Regions from separate parts of the Paraburkholderia sp. BL17N1 genome, predicted to be linked through region 2. Evidence: riboswitches for the same ligand, from Rfam matches in the RefSeq annotation. Region 2 holds a riboswitch; the other holds the start of a gene.
The links. A riboswitch is a leader RNA that binds a small molecule or an ion and turns the genes downstream of it on or off. The one in region 2 is predicted to bind manganese.
Positions count from the first base shown of each region.

Region 1: another riboswitch for manganese. It lies ahead of B0G82_RS06560 (sodium:calcium antiporter); the one in region 2 lies ahead of B0G82_RS16330 (TMEM165/GDT1 family protein).

Region 1 is NZ_RBIW01000001.1:1,511,048-1,515,520, forward strand. Features, by position in the region: gene istA (IS21 family transposase) at 1-95, opposite strand, end outside; gene B0G82_RS06550 (helix-turn-helix domain-containing protein) at 467-754, opposite strand; gene B0G82_RS06555 (outer membrane beta-barrel protein) at 1,387-1,908, shown strand; yybP-ykoY riboswitch at 2,004-2,179, shown strand; gene B0G82_RS06560 (sodium:calcium antiporter) at 2,276-3,286, shown strand; gene B0G82_RS06565 (HAD family hydrolase) at 3,356-4,423, opposite strand.
Region 2 is NZ_RBIW01000001.1:3,624,473-3,628,945, reverse strand. Features, by position in the region: gene B0G82_RS16345 (DUF1810 domain-containing protein) at 1-273, shown strand, start outside; gene B0G82_RS16340 (GFA family protein) at 451-855, shown strand; gene B0G82_RS16335 (low affinity iron permease family protein) at 1,161-1,634, shown strand; gene B0G82_RS16330 (TMEM165/GDT1 family protein) at 1,820-2,410, opposite strand; yybP-ykoY riboswitch at 2,416-2,602, opposite strand; gene B0G82_RS16325 (hypothetical protein) at 2,784-3,521, opposite strand; gene B0G82_RS16320 (DUF1571 domain-containing protein) at 3,763-4,473, shown strand, end outside.

The sequences.
Region 1 (4,473 bases), 2.1 Mb from region 2:
CTGGACACGCCCAGCCGTTTGGCAATCTCGCGCAACGAGACATGATCGCGAAAGTGCCAGCGTCGGATGATGCTCAATATAGCCACGTCGATCACTCCGTTTCCCCTGCCCGTTGCCGAGCAGGTCAGTGTTCTACGTGGGTCAATATTCGATGCAAATTACTGCGCAGGCTGGGTCAGGATTCGGTGCAAATCAACAACCTGGACGGGCGCATCTGGGACTCACGCATGGCGTTTATCGATGCGTTCTGCTATGAGCGGTAGGCAAGAAACGGTGGCAGCGCGCAGTCCGACGGCGCCACCGATGAGTACCCGTGGTGGTCATGGCCCGTGCTGAAGGATGGCGCAAGAGCGTGTTCGGGCCTGGTACCGGACATATGACGTGTCGGACTCATACTCCGCCGCTGCGCGAGCCCCGTGAGCACGCAGCCAGAAGTTAAAGTCGTGTCGAATCCCAGGCGATTGTCCTACTGGCCTGCACGGGAGTGCTGAGCTTGACGGGTGGCGATTTGCTCAGCCTTGGTTGGGCGGCCCCGGCGGCGGCGCATGTGCGCCTGCTCTTTCGGAGCTGGTTCCTCGGTCGCAGAGAGTTGTTTTGCCAACCAAACTTCAACGTCACCCGGACGGAAGCGCAACAGTCGGCCGAGCTTGATGCATGTCGGCAAATCGCCGCCGTTCGAATGGCGGTTATAGATTGTTTGCTCGGCAAGACCGAGTGCGGCTGCAAGAGCCTTTGGAGTGAGAAGGTGTTCCACAGGTCACATGGCTATTCAAGCAGTCACATGACTGCACTGAGTATAGTTGAAAGTTACCGCCATCTTCCTGCAGCTACTTTCCGCGCGGCATGCTGCAATTTTGCTGCACACGCTGCAGTAAATCGCGGTAACATGCAGCAACTCAGGGTAAGGTAAGTCCTTGATTTTGCTGGGTCGAAACAGCAACTATACGCTTGCGCGAGGCCCTCCGAAGGCAGGGGTTGCTGGTTCGATCCCAGCCGGGCGCACCAAAAAAGAGTCGATCTCGCTCAAGGGCTTACGCAATATGCGCTAAGCCCTTTTGTTTTTACGGTCATGTCGTGTTCAGACGACTGCCGCCTAAGCTCCCACATTCCTGCAAGTAATCGTCCCTCGACGCCCTGCGTACGCTCGCATGCGCTTCGCAGAATAATCCTAGAAACATGCACTTTGTCTGTATTGAAATTAAGAATCGGACGTTTGAAGGTCTCCATGCGGACATTTCGCATTGCCCCACCCTATCCCCTTAATTAGCATGGTTTGCTCATGCAATTTCCATCGCATGAATACCCCGGAGCGGCATTTCGACATCGCTTCACTGATTAATAAAGGTGTGGCGATCAATCCGCGCGCCGATCGTTTTATTGCAGGTCATGTACAAAATAACCCGGCTGATCTTAACCGCATCGATCATGATGCTATCCAATCTCGTCCACGCGCAATCGGCGGCGCCTCAAACAGGTGCGAGCGAGTTTGCCGGTCCCTATGTGGGTTTCAAGTTGGGTGTGAATACCTCCGATGCCTCAGGCGTTGACAGTAAAGCATCGCACACCACGGTTTTTCCTGGTTTCACGGCGGGATATAACTTTGACGTCGACCGTTTCGTCGCAGGCGCCGAAGTTTTTGCCGATCTGCATCATGGCTCGACAACCTATAAAGACGGTGGAATCGATGCGAAATTCGGCATGCCGTTCAATCAGTTCATGCCCTATGTCCGTATTGGGTTGACAACGGATTGGCCGAACATCCGCCCTCATTGGGGTTTAGGCGTCGAATATAAATTCGCTAAGCACGTGAGTGCGGTGGGCGAATGGACAACCGACACCAGCAATCACGACGGCACCCGAAGAACGAATAACAGCCTCACAATCGGCGTGCAATATCACTTCAACTGACGTGCTGGATTCGCAACCGCGCGGCTAACCGATCGGGCTCGAACAACCGCCTTGCCCGCAACAAGGTTGTTGAAAGCGCCCCCTACCGTTAGAATCCCCCGGTCACTGGGGAGTAGCCTTCCTTCATGCCTTGAAGGAGAGCGCGTCAACATACTTGGCCTGCGGGTCATGGCGCGTTCGACCGGGTCGGTTTGGCGAGACCATTGACGCACTGCCTCGTTCTGGTCGGACGGGCGGCGGTGCGTCATTGGTTTGTCATCTACGTCCGGCCGCAGAGTTGCCCTGTGAAACATCGTCGCATCCAGCAAGTCTCCCCTCTCGTCCGTCCGCCGCGCCTCTACTTCTGCCTGTCCGCGGAGCGCCGCGCATGACGGGTCTCCTGTTCGAACTTGCCATCATGCTGGTCGTCATTCTGGTGGCGGCCGAGCTCTTCACCAATGCGCTCGAGCATCTGGGCGAACGCCTCAAGATTTCCGAAGGCGTGACGGGTTCACTATTCGCCGCCGTCGGCACGGCGTTGCCCGAGACGCTCGTACCGCTGCTCGCGATCGCCGGCGGCACGACCGATAACGTGGTCAACCAGGAAATCGGCGTCGGCGCGATTCTCGGTGCGCCGCTGATGCTCTCCACCCTCTCCACCTTCCTCATGACGCTCGCGATTCTCGGCTCACGCGGCGCGCGCGGCTGGGTCGCGCCGGAGCGTACGGGTTTCACGCGCGACCTCAACTATTTCCTGTGTGCGTTCGTGCTGGCCGCCGCGGCGATGTACGTGCCGCATGAGCAAATGATCGTACGCGCGCTCTTCAGCGTCGCACTGGTCGGCGTGTACGTCACCTACGTGGTGATGACCTTCCGTGCATCGAATGACCTGGTCGATGCCGGTCACGGCACTGAAGCGCCGGGCAAGATGTTGATCTCGCGCCTCGGCGTGCCGACCAACCTCGCGACCATCGTGGTGCAACTGGCGCTCGCCGTCGCGTTGCTGGTGTGGGGCGCGGAAGGCTTCATCCATGGTGTGCGCGGTGTCTCGCAGGCGCTCGGCGTGTCGCCGCTGCTGCTCTCGCTGCTGATCATTCCGATCGCGACCGAACTGCCCGAGAAGGTCAACAGCATTCTCTGGATTCGCCGCGGCAAGGACACGCTGGCGTTCGGCAACATCACCGGTGCGATGGTGTTTCAGGGCACCTTGCTGCCGGCAATCGGTATCCTGCTGACGCCGTGGGTGCCGCGTATCGAAGTGGTGACCGGCATCGTGATCACGCTGGCCGCCGCGGCGTGGCTGCGGATCAATGTGCGTGAGCGCGGCGTGCCGGTGTGGGCGTTACTGGTTTGCGGGGTGTTGTATGCAACTTATCTGGCGATCACGCTGAGCCGCTAGACGAGCCGTCGGCGACGTTCGAATCAGTCGCAGAAGGCCGCTTGGCCCACGGCCTTCTGAGTTTCAGGTTCAGTTCGGCCGGGCCGTTGTCGGCGCTGCGGTCGCTGCCGCGCCGTCCGGCTTGAACACGACTCTCCAGTCATCTTTCATATCGACGACAAGCCAGCCTTTCGCGCCGGCCTCGTCCAGACCTTTGTCGAGTTTGCCGCTCTTCGCCGTGCGGTCGTATGCGTGTTCGCGTTCCGCGTCCGTGTGATGCACGAGCGCGGCGAGGCGCGGGCCAGCGCCTGCCGAGGTCCATTCGAGCATTGGCACGTCGCCATCCGCGTTACCGAACGCGATCACCGGACGTCTGCCGATCACGCGCTCGATGGCGAGCGGTTTGGCCGAGCCGTCGACCAGCGTGTCGACTTGTGCGAGGCGCGTCAGCGAGACCGCACCGTTGCTCTGGCCATACCGATACTTAACGGTGCTGCCGATCACCTGCTCGGGCGGAATGCCGTACATGCGTTGGGCGACGTCGCGGGCGAACTCGGCGTCGCCGCCCGTCACCAGATAGGTCTTGAAGCCGTTCGCGCGCAGATAGGCGAGCAACTCGAGCATGGGCTGATAGGCGAGATCGGCGTAGGGCCGGTTGAAGTGCGGGTCAGCCGCGGAATCGAACCATTCGTGCACGAGTGCGGCGAACTGATCGCCCGTCATGCCGGCGTGGGCCGCCGCCAACACCCGCATCGAGCCGCTGTCGCCGGTTGCCGCCACATTCCTGAGATTGCCTTTGAGGATCGAGCGGAACGGCTCCTGACGCTTCCATTCCGGATGCCGTCCGGCCACCGTCTTCACACGTTGCAGCGCGAACACCAGTTGCACCGATGCGGGCTGCTCGGGCCACAGTGTGCCGTCGTTATCGAATACGGCGATCCGGTCGGCACGCGGGATGAAGTCCTTGGACTCGGGCGTAGTCACGAGCGTCACGAAGTCGACAATCGAGCGTTTGGTCTTCGTGTCGTTCCATGACGCCAACGCGGCGGCCGCCGATGCGCCGGCCTGCGACACCCCGTCCTGTCGCGGCGTCACGGAACAGGCAGAAAGAAGGACAACGGCGAAGGCGATGCAGTAGCGGTGCAGCGTGCGAATCATGAAAGCCTCATCGAAAACGGTGGGTCGAACTCAAGCGAGCGCCAGTCTAA
Region 2 (4,473 bases):
ACGGCGCAAAGGTTCGCGATTTCGTCGTTGGCCGAGGCCGATGCTTACTTGCGCCATCCAGTACTGGGTGAACGCCTCAGGCAAACGACGCAGTACGTCAACCTTGTCGAAGACCGCTCGATAGAGGACATTTTCGGGTATCCGGATTACCTGAAGTTTCACTCGTCGATGACGCTGTTCGACCGTGCCGCGCTCGACAAAGAACCTTTTGCTGAAGCACTCAGGAAGTATTTCCACGGCCAACGCGATCCGCTAACGTTGGAGCGCGTCTAGCAGGCGGTTGCCAGGCGGCGGGTCTAGCGGCGACCGGCATACCGTTTGCTCGATTAAAAAACGTTCAGCCGCACGTCCGAACCAGGTGCGCGCATCGGGCGCGAAGATTCCAAAGAAGAGAAGAGCGACAAGTAAGGGATGGCGCGCGGCACTCGGACTCCGAAGGAGGGCGTAGTCATGACGCAGAGTGAATCAGTCGAACAAACCGGCGGATGTGCATGCGGCGCGGTGCGGTTTCGCGTCACCGCGCGCCCCCGGCGAGTGTCGATATGTCACTGCATGACATGTCGGCGAATACATGGCAACGTGTTTGGCGGTTATGCCATGTTTGACCGAAGCGCTGTGGAGTTGTCTGGTCCTACGCAGGCGTGGCAAAGTTCGCCCGGGGCGCGAAGGCATTTTTGCCCGACATGCGGGTCAGTCGCTTTCATGGAAAGCAACGACAGCGACGAGCTGGATCTTCCGCTTGGAGCCTTTGACCGTGTGGGCCTGTATGAGCCGAGCTACGAGCTTTGGTGTTGCCACAAAGAGCCATGGCTGCCCGCCGGGGTGCGTGCCGAATATCGCGAAGGCAGAGCATGACGCTCGCACGAGGTCGATAAGGGCAGAGTGATGGTTTTGCGGCGTGGACGCTACGGTCGTCGGCAGGTCCGACTCTATGTGCTCGCTTTGATCAGCCGTCAGGTAATCCCGCCGTTATGGGCATTTGCGAGTTGCTGTCGCCGGGTAAGAACTACAAGGTCGGTTGCCGATTCGCAATCCGCACGGATGCAGATGAAATCGACCGATTGATGCCAGCGGGCGTCTCTATCGTCGCAAAACGATTCAACCAAAAGCGGCATGAAGTTTGCGAAGAGAGAAGACACGCCAACCTTCTGGAGCCGCTCATGACTACACAACCTGGCGCGCCTTCGTCCACTGACGAACTCGACACCGTTCCAGACACGTCGAGCCCCGCCTATGCGAGCCGTCACCCTTTGACGCGCGTGTTCGACCGCTTTGCAAGCCTCGTCACGCGATGGGCCGGCTCACCCGCGGCGTTCTGCCTTGCCGTGCTGACTGTCGTCGCCTGGGTCGTGACCGGGCCCATCTTCCACTACTCGGATGGATGGCAACTGGTCATCAACACCGGCACCACCATCATCACCTTTCTGATGGTGTTTCTGATTCAGCAGAGTCAGAACAAGGACAGCATCGCATTGCATCTGAAGCTGAATGAACTGCTTTCCTCGCATCGGGCAGCGAACAACAATCTGATCGGTATCGAGGACGCGTCCGAGGAAGAAATCCGAAGACTTGCGGCAGCTTACCTGCGTTTGTCGACCCAATCCGCTGGCGATGCTCAGAACAAGGGCCGCTGAGTGCGACCCGCGCACTGACTGTCTACCCATCGCCCGATACAGGCACGCTTGCCTTTAACAAGTTCGAAAGCGGAAAGGTGCGGCGCCGCTTTTTTCGAAGGCAAACGCCACGCCGAGATACTTCGGCGATGCCTCCTTCGCGCTTTGCCGCACGCGCGCCGCACGCGTATCAACCAACCTTCGAACTAGAACAGCGGGTGCTCATGCGGATACAGCGCCGTCCTGAGAGCAAAGCCGCCCAGGACAACGAAGATGATGGCCGCCAGAATGTGGACCGCTTTGGTCGGCAGGCGGTCAGCAAACTTGTGGCCCAGGTAGATGACAGGCACGTTGGCCAGCATCATGCCCAGCGTGGTGCCGGCGACCACCCCGAAGAATTCGTGAAATCGAGCGGCCAGAGCGATCGTGACAACCTGCGTCTTGTCACCCATTTCAGCGAGAAAGAACGTTAGCGCCGTGGTGCTGAACACGCCCATCGGATGCGTGGTCGACACCGCCTCGGCACCGTCGAGTTTGTCGGGAATCAGAATCCAGACGGCCATGACGGCAAACGATGCGACGACTGCCCAGTTCAGGATCGAGGGACTCAGAACACTGGCAAGCCATGCGCCCAATGCGCCGGACGCGGCATGATTGATGAGGGTTGCGACAAAGACGCCGAGAATGATCGGAATGGGCTTGCGATATCTGGCGGCCAGCACCAGAGACAACAGTTGCGTCTTGTCGCCGATTTCGGCTAGACCGACCACGCTGGTCGAAACGAGGAACGATTGCATAGGTTGTGGGCCGGGCCGCGCAGTCAGTACGCGATGACACGCATTCCGGCGACCCGGTCAGGTCGGAATGCGAGTCACCGGTCTTGCCAGGCATAGTGCTGTGCGCGCCATGGCGGTCTGTCGACCACCAAGTATGTTGACGGGCACCCTCGAGCATTGCGGTCGAGGCGGCTACTCCCCAATGAGAGGGGCGATTCTACAGTGTCTCGGTCGAGTAAGGCAAATCGTCAACTTTCCGAATTCCTGCATGAAAATCACACGGGAGATGCGCTTGCGCGCTTCGTCGAGATCGGCGGACTCGTAAAGTCTGAATTCGCGTCAGGCCAGCGCGCTAAACGGAGACTTGAGCATGACTACCCGGCCGAGCGGCATCTCACATCATGCCGCCCATGCTTCCGAGGCCGCCGACTCCGGCTCCGCCCGTGCCGCTATTCGGTGCTGTCATTAACGGATGTGCCGCCCCCGCGGACGTCATCAATGCGACGGCGGCGGTGTCCGGTTCGCCATTCGCGTCGATGACGCCGCGCGCGAGGAGTGCTTCGAGATCGCTGTCCTCGCCGGGTTGACCGGCAGTGAAGGCGGTGGTCAGGAAACTGGGCGCGGATAGCGTCACACCGTACGTCTGCTGGAGACTCTGGACGACCGCGGCCTGCGCAGTCAGGACGTCGGTCTGATTCGCCAGCACCTGTTGGAACTGTGAGTTCACCGGGAAACCGGCTGTCAGCCCGCTTTCATTCGTGCCGAGTTGCGCCGCCAGATACGACACCAGCAGATCCGTCTCCGGCGTGACGTTGTACGTGCCGCCGGCGAACGCAACGGAATGCAGCATCGTCACGCCTGAAGTCGCGGCGATCATGCATGGCATCACGGCGCCGAGCGTCGCGTGAAAGTTGCCGTTCGCATCCGCCGCAACCGACATCGAGCCTCGCGCGCAGTCGATCTTGATCGTCGCGTTCGCCAGCGCCTTGCCCGTTGCCGCCGTGCCGCCGATCGAAACCATCGAGGTGCCGCTTCCACCACCTCCGCCTCCGCAGCCCGCGAGCCACGCGACGGATGCCGTCAGCAGCGCTGCGCCGATAGGCCGAACGAATTGCTGCTGTCGAATGTTCATTGATGTCTGCCGTTGATTCGGACATGCTGTCTAAACGATCCGACGCCGCCACCTATTCCATCTTTCGCGCAACCCTTTAGGTCACACGATTGGAATAGCGCGGCGCCGCGAGCCGTTTATTCAGGTTATCGACGCCGGGTCATTCGAGTCCGGCATCAGGGCGGGGCGGCCGGTGGCGATCGACGCATGCAACATGCTCGGGCAACCCTTCAAACGCCGGTCAATCAGCACGGATCGAACCATGACGTTTTGCGGATCTGGCATTTCCGATCATCCGGTAGGCGGGCGCATTCTGCCTGCTGCAAGATGCCCCGCAATCGCGCGGCTGTTGCTGTACGTACTCGCATCGACCTGCCTGGCTGTCTCGACGGGCGCGTTTGCGCAACCGGCCAGCCCGGCGGCGCCGGCTTCGTCCGCCACATTGGCGGGATGTGCGGATGCCGGCGCGTCGCATACCTTGGATGCGGACATCGACGAGTTCCGCTGTCTTCCGGCTCGCGAACAGGCGGCGTCGTTGCGCACGCGGATCGAAAACCACTCGATACTGAGTTTGACCGACGATCAGATCCTTGCCTTGATGGACGCGATGAAGCCGGACGCCTTCGTCGAGTACGCGAAGACCATGATTCCCGACGACGCCTACGAATACAGCATGTTCCGGCAGGAGCGCGTCTCAGGAAGATGGCCGGAGCAACCCGATCACATGGTGATCCGATATCAGGACAGCCCGCGAAAAGTCTACGCAAAATGGCTGCCCGGCGGCGCCCACGCGGGACAGGAGATCGTCTACGACGAAACCACGGACCCCGACAGCATCGTCGGCCATCTCGGCGGCCGGCTGCATATCGTGTCGGGCAAAGTCGCCGTCGACGGTCCATTCGCGCACGCGCAGTCCCGCCATAGCGTGCGGGATCTGGGCTTGCAGTTCATCGCCCGCACCGTCGAGCACGAT